DNA from 3 places in the Bradyrhizobium sp. T-12 genome. Region 1 is predicted to be linked to each of the others. Evidence: predicted binding sites of a transcription regulator. Region 1 holds the regulator's gene; each other region holds the start of a gene.

Region 1 (2,260 bases):
ATGACCGACCTCGTGCAGCAGCAGGTCAAGTCGGTGCTGGATGCCTATGCCGCGCATGATCTGCCGGCGGCGATGGCCGTGTGGAAGGGCGACGAGGAAGTCGACGCGATCTGCACCTCGCTGTTCCGCGAGCTCCTCACCTACATGATGGAGGATCCGCGCAACATCTCGTTCTGCATCCATTTGATGTTCTGCGCCAAGAACATCGAGCGGATCGGCGACCACGCCACCAACATCGCCGAGACCGTGTTCTACATGATCGAGGGCCAGGCGATCACCGACAAGCGGCCGAAGGGCGACATGACGACTTTCGCCACGACGGTTCCGAATACCTGAAGACTTGAATAGCTGAAGACCTAAGGAGCGACGACACCATGGGCGCACGCATTATGGTGGTTGAGGACGAGGAAGCTCTCACCGAGCTTCTGCGTTACAACCTCGAAGGCGACGGCTATGACGTCGAGACGGTGATGCGCGGCGACGACGCCGACACCCGCCTCAAGGAGCACATTCCCGACCTGATCGTGCTCGACTGGATGCTGCCGGGCCTCTCGGGCATCGAACTGTGCCGGCGCCTGCGCACCCGGCCCGAGACCAAGCAGCTGCCGATCATCATGCTCACCGCGCGCGGCGAGGAGAGCGAGCGGGTGCGCGGCCTTGCGACCGGCGCCGACGACTACATCGTCAAGCCGTTCTCGGTGCCGGAGCTCTTGGCGCGCGTGAAGGGCCTCTTGCGGCGCGCCAGCCCCGAGCGGCTCGCCACAGTGCTGGCCTATGGCGACATCGAGCTCGACCGCGACAAGCGCCGCGTGGCGCGCTCGGGCCGCCCGATCGATCTCGGCCCGACCGAATATCGGCTTCTGGAGTTCTTCCTGGAGCATCCCGGCCGCGTGTTCTCGCGCGAGCAGCTGCTCGACAGCGTCTGGGGCCGCGACATCTATATCGACGAGCGCACCGTCGACGTCCATATCGGCCGCCTGCGCAAGCTGCTCAATCTCGGTCGCGAGCAGGACCCGATCCGCACCGTCCGCGGCGCCGGCTACGCGCTGGATGACCGCTTTGCGAAGGCTGAGCAGACGTAGGACCTGCTTCCGTAATCCAACAAAAAGCGCGCCAGCTGGCGCGCTTTTTCGTCTCGATGCCTGAGACCGTGTTTACCGCGGGCCCGGCTTCGCCGGTGCGCGCCGGCGATCCGCTGCCGGCTGATACGCCACGCGCGAATGCTGGGCGCAGTAGGGCAGGCCGGACAGCGCCTTGCCGCCGCAGAAGAAGAAATCCGGGCTCGAGGGATCGCCGACCGGCCAGTGGCAAGTCGCCTCGTTAAGCTCGAGCAGCGACAGCCGCTGGCTCATCGGCACCACGTTGTCATAGGTGACCGGTTCGGCCTCGACCTCGACCTCGAAGGCCTGCGCCAGTGCGGTGTTGCCGCGCGCAATGGGGCGGGTCACCCGCATCATGTGCTGCGCCGGGCGTGCCTTGCGCGGCCGCGGCGCGGCCGACGAAGGGCTCTTGGCGCGGCCGGACAGGCCGAGCCTGTGCACTTTGCCGATCACGGCATTGCGGGTCACATTGCCGAGCTCTGCTGCGATCTGGCTGGCCGACAATCCGGCCTCCCAGAGCTTTTTCAGCTGCTCGACGCGATCGTCGGACCAGGTCAAAACCGTCATTGCACCCTTTCCCTCGCTGCGCTTCTGCCATCCTGGCGGTCCGTGCGGCGAATGCCTAAGCCTCAAAAACCCGTGCCGTCAGAATCCCTTAAGGCTCGCCGGGCGCGCTACTCGCGCCCGAACGTTTACGCCGGTACATGAGGACTCTTGGGATCAGAACTGTTGCACGAGATGTCGTATCTGACAGCCCAAACGCTACAATATGGCGTGACTCACGCGCAAGAGTCCGCCGACTCGCTTCCACATGTTCCGTGGTGTAAAACCCGCAAAATCGCCACCGCAAGACTACGGAATCTGCGTTTCCCGAGGCTTTCGGGCGGCATTGACACCCGTTTCACCAGGCCTAAGATAGTCCCGCGTGCCGCCCTTAAAAGGCGGCACGTTTCGTTTTCCGGGCCGGTCAATGGTGCGTTGCGCAATGCACGCCTCACACCGTCCGCAACATCAAGTGACCGTCATGACTAACAGCGTAGCGCCGCATTTGCTCCCCGTTTTCGCCAGGGCCAACCTCGGTTTTGAGCGCGGCGAAGGCTGCTGGCTGATCGCGACCAATGGCGATCGCTATCTCGATTTCACCTCGGGCGTTGCTGTAA
Region 2 (2,260 bases), 2.8 Mb from region 1:
GCTTCGGCGAGCGTGCGCACGATCGGCGAGTTGTTGGAGGTGCGGTAGAGCGTCTGCTTGATCGCGACGACGTCGGGGTCGCGCGCGGCCTGCTGCAGGAACTGCACCACGACGTCGAAGGATTCGTAGGGGTGATGGACGACGAGGTCCTTCTGACGGATCGCGGCAAAGATGTCGCCGCCGTGCTCGCGGACGCGCTCGGGGTGGCGGGGTACGTAAGGTGTGAATTCGAGGTCGGGGCGGTCGAGGCGGGTGAGCTGGGAGAGCTCGTTCATCGCCTGCACGCCGTCGACCAGGAAGACCTCGTCGTCGGCGGCCGAGAGCGCGTGCTGGACGAAGCTGCGCAGCTGCTCCGGCATCTTGGCGTCGATCTCGAGCCGGATCACCGACCCGCGGCGGCGGCGCTTCAGCGCGGTCTCGAACAGGCGGACGAGGTCTTCGGCCTCTTCCTCGATTTCGAGCTCGGAGTCGCGGATGATCCGGAAGGCGCCCTGGCCGTGCAGATTGTAGCCGGGGAACAGGCGGTTGATGAACAGGGCGGTGGCCTGCTCCAGCGAGATCAGCCGAACGGTCTTGCCCTCGGACGGCAGGCGGATGAAGCGGTCGATCTTGCCGGGCATGCGGATCAGCGCGTTCATCTGCCTGCCGTCGGCGGCGCGCGTGAGCTGGAGCGCGATGGTGAAGCCGAGGCTCGGGATGAACGGGAAGGGGTGCGCCGGGTCGATCGCCAGCGGCGTCAGCAGCGGGAACACGTTGTTGAGGAAGTAATCCTCGATCCAGGTCCGTTCCGCCTTGGTGACGTCCTTGCCGTCCACCAGCACGATGCCGACATCGGCCAGCGTGCCGCGCAGGTCGCGCCAGATCGCCTGCTGGTCGGAGGCGAGTTCGGAGACGGTGCGGTTGATCAGGGCGAGCTGCTCGGATGGCGTCAGCCCGTCGGGGCTGCGTTCGGCGATGCCCTCGCGGATCTGCGCCTTGATGCCGGCGACCCGGACCATGAAGAACTCGTCGAGATTATTCGCGGAAATCGACAGGAATCGTACCCGCTCGAGCATGGGGTGGCTGGGATTGACCGATTCCTCCAGGACGCGGCGGTTGAAATGCAGCCAGGAGAGCTCGCGATTGATGAACCGTTCGGGGCTCGACGCGATTGCCGGCGGGCCTTCGGCTTCCGGGGCTTTTTCTTTAGTTTCAATAGCTTGCGCAGAGTCCATCAGAAGCCGGTCCATCCTGTCTCGCCTCACTTTGCGATCTATGCGCAAAACCTGCGGGAGCATGTGTTAGAGCGATGACGTTTCGATGACATTGATGTTCCGCCGCTTCCTGGCGTCAAGCGGGCTTCGCCCCGCCCTTGGAGCGGGGCAGACCGGGGTCAGGCGTCCCGGAGCAACTCGGCGGCCAGCGCCCGGGTGACGGGGCGGCCGAGCCGCAGGGCCTCGCTGTCGAGCAGTTCCACGGCCTGGCGGGCCGCGGCCGAGGACCGCTCCAGGCGGGTGGCGAGGTAGCCGACCACGCTCTCGTCCACATTGAGCTGGCGGTCGGCGCAGAATTTGACGATCAGGCCGCGGAAGAGCTGGTCGTCGGGCGGCAGCAGCGGGACAACAGGCACGGCGCGCAGACGCGAGCGCAGGTCGCGAAGCTCGATCTCCAGCGCGGCCGGCACCTCGCGTCCGGTGAACAGCACATAGGCGCCGTCCTCGCGGGCGAGGTTCATCAGGTGGAAGAGGGCGCGTTCGTCGAAGTCCTTGGCCCTGATATCCTCGACCACCAGCGCGCCGGTGGCGAGCGCACCGGGGACGTCTGCGGCGGTCAGGGCGTTGGCGGCGGTCGAGCGGGCGCCTGACATGTCGGCCCAGATCGCGGCGAGGTGGCTCTTGCCGCTGCCTTCGGGGCCTGCCAGCCACATGATGCGGTTCGGCCATTCCGGCCAGCGCTCGATCAGGGCCAGACCGGCCGCGTTGGCGGGGCCCTCGAGGAAATTGTCCCGGCTGAGGCTTTCCGCATGCGGAAGCGAAAACGCCAATTGTCGGGGATGGACGCGGCCTGCCACGCTTGCTTTGCTCCATGCCGGCGCGCCGGCCCGTTTGAAGAATGCGATCTAATCGAGCGGAATGGGCCTTTTGCGCGGCCGCTTCCCTCTCACTTGGTCTGCTCTTACTTGGCCACTCTTACTTGGCCTCGATCGTGCTCATGTGTCGCAGCCACTCGACGAGATAGAGCGACACCGAGGAGAGCGTGAAGACCGTGACGAGGCCCATCA
Region 3 (2,260 bases), 170 kb from region 1:
GTGGATCAACGTCGTCGGGCTCGGCCCGTTCGCCGGTGTGCTCGCCATCGCCGTGTCGGATTTCGGAGCGTTCGGCAAGCTGTTCTCGGAGGCGATCGAAGGCGCCGACCAGAAGCAGGTCGAGGGCATCCGCGCCTCCGGCGGCAGCCCGCTGCACGAGATCCGCTTCGGCCTGTTGCCGCAGGTGCTGCCTGTCATCGCCGGCCAGGTGCTGTATTTCATCGAATCCAACACGCGCTCGGCCACCATCATCGGCATCGTCGGCGCCGGCGGCATCGGCCTCCAGCTCGCCGAGCAGATCCGCGTCCTGGAATGGCAGAAGGTGTCGTTCCTGATCCTGATGATCCTGGTCGCCGTCGCCGCGATAGATTTCATCTCGGGCAAGCTGCGCTTTGCGATCATTGGGCGTAGGGCGGTGGCCTGAGTTTTTTTCCTTTCTCCCCCTCTGTGGGAGAAGGTGGCGCGAAGCGCCGGATGAGGGGTCTGTCTCCGCAAGTTCGGCGCGAGAGATTCGCTCGCGGAGAGAACCCCTCACCCGTCTCGCCGCAATTGCGGCGAACCACCCTCTCCCACAAGGGGAGAGGGGAAGAAGCGGTCACGTCACCCGTTCTCCACCAGAAACTCCACCCGCTCTGCCGCAAATCGCGAGTGCTTGGTCATCAGCGGCTTGCCCTGGAGATCGTGGTCGGTCGCGTCCACCACCAGGATCGGGCGTCCCAGCGCCAGATCCAGCCGAGTCGCGTCGGTGGCGTCCACGATGCCGGCGGTGATCCGGGTTGCGCCGCGGCGATAGTCGCGCACGCCATAATGCGCCAGCAGTTTCGTCATCGATCGCGTCGCTGCGAACACGGCGCCCGCGCCGGGAAACAGCTCGGCCGAGAGCCAGGTGGTCGAGACACAGATCGGCGTGCGGTCGGCGAGGCGGATCGCCTCGATCCGCACCAGCGGCGCGCCGGCCTTCAGGCCCAGCTCGCGCGCCAGCTCGCGGGTCGCGACATCGTCGGAGGCCTCGATCAGCTGGCCACGCGGCTCGCGGCCGCCGGCGCCGACGATCTCCGAGAAACGGGTGCGCGAGCGCAGAGGATAGGCGAGCTTCTGCGCCTCGACATAGGTTCCGCTGCCGCGCGCGGCGCGCACCAGGCCGCGCTCGGCGAGGGCCGCCAGTGCGCGCCGCACGGTGTGGCGGTTCACGCGATAGCTTTCGGCGATCTCCATCTCGCCCGGCAATTTGTCGCCGGCCGCAAAGCGGCCGTCGGCGATGCCGCGCTCGATGCCGTCGGCAACGAGGCGCCACAGCGCAACGCCGGACGATGCGGTGTCTTGCATGCTCATATCGCCGGTCAGCCTAGCCCAGAAATCACGCTCTTGTCACGAAACAGTCATGGCGCTCCCGTATGAAGTTGTCTATTATCATAGACAACTTCGGCGCGGCAAGTTCTGTCAAAAGGTTCGGTGGATCGGGTGACCCAGCACAACAACCAGCAAGCCCAGCGCAAGGCCGCGATGGTCGTGCTGGCGCACGCGGAGGCGGGCGAGATCGCCGCCCGTCTCCGCGACTTGGCCCTGGATTTGGCTCTTCCGGCCCATCAGGACCTGCGCGCGCCCGAAAACGGCCTCGTCATGCTGCGCGGCCGGGTCGGCGGTGACGGCGCGCCCTTCAATCTCGGTGAAGCCACGGTGTCACGCGCGGCGGTGCGGCTTGCGAGCGGCGAGGTTGGCTTCGGCTACACGCTCGGGCGCGACGGTGAAAAGGCGCGGCTGATCGCGCTGTGCGATGCGCTGGTGCAATCCCGTGATTTCGGCGGCGCCGTGGAGCGCGACGTGATCGCTCCGCTGCGGGAGCAGCTCATGGTCAGGCGCCAGCAGGCAGCGGCCGAGACCGCTGCGACGAAGGTTGATTTCTACACCATGGTGCGCGGTGAGGGGTGAGATCATGACCACGATTGCGGAATTGCCGCCGGGGTTCGCCGACAAGGTGCTGTCGGCGCAATCGACCTTTCGCTCCGTCATGGACGCGATGGCGCGGCCCGGCTCGGTCCAGCGCATCGTGCCGGGAGCGGGGGCGCCCGAAACGATGATGCGCGGCACCGCCGCGATCGCGCTGACGCTGTTCGATCACGATACGCCGCTCTGGCTCGATGCGCGGATGGCTGAGAGTCTGGACGTCGTGAAATGGCTGAAATTCCACACCGGTGCGCCGGTGGTGCAGGATTCTTCCATCGCGAGTTTTGCACTGATCGGTGACGGCGCGGTGCTTCCT

What was found. The regulator PhoB, encoded in region 1, activates phosphate uptake and scavenging genes when phosphate is short. The targets are predictions, from matches to a motif close to TGTCATNNANCTGTCAT.
Region 2: the regulator PhoB is predicted to act here: its motif matches at 1,289-1,305, upstream of AC0WRY_RS19540 (RNA degradosome polyphosphate kinase).
Region 3: the regulator PhoB is predicted to act here: its motif matches at 1,367-1,383, upstream of phnF (phosphonate metabolism transcriptional regulator PhnF).

What each region holds. Positions count from the first base shown of each region.
Region 1 covers NZ_CM177756.1:6,882,739-6,884,998, reverse strand. Annotated here, with positions in the region: gene phoU (phosphate signaling complex protein PhoU) at 1-336, shown strand, start outside; gene phoB (phosphate regulon transcriptional regulator PhoB) at 375-1,082, shown strand; gene AC0WRY_RS32925 (GcrA family cell cycle regulator) at 1,155-1,667, opposite strand; gene AC0WRY_RS32920 (aspartate aminotransferase family protein) at 2,125-2,260, shown strand, end outside.
Region 2 covers NZ_CM177756.1:4,122,142-4,124,401, reverse strand. Annotated here, with positions in the region: gene AC0WRY_RS19540 (RNA degradosome polyphosphate kinase) at 1-1,214, opposite strand, end outside; gene AC0WRY_RS19535 (P-loop NTPase family protein) at 1,373-2,050, opposite strand; gene AC0WRY_RS19530 (CDP-alcohol phosphatidyltransferase family protein) at 2,169-2,260, opposite strand, start outside.
Region 3 covers NZ_CM177756.1:6,716,901-6,719,160, reverse strand. Annotated here, with positions in the region: gene phnE (phosphonate ABC transporter, permease protein PhnE) at 1-424, shown strand, start outside; gene phnF (phosphonate metabolism transcriptional regulator PhnF) at 601-1,332, opposite strand; gene phnG (phosphonate C-P lyase system protein PhnG) at 1,453-1,929, shown strand; gene phnH (phosphonate C-P lyase system protein PhnH) at 1,934-2,260, shown strand, end outside.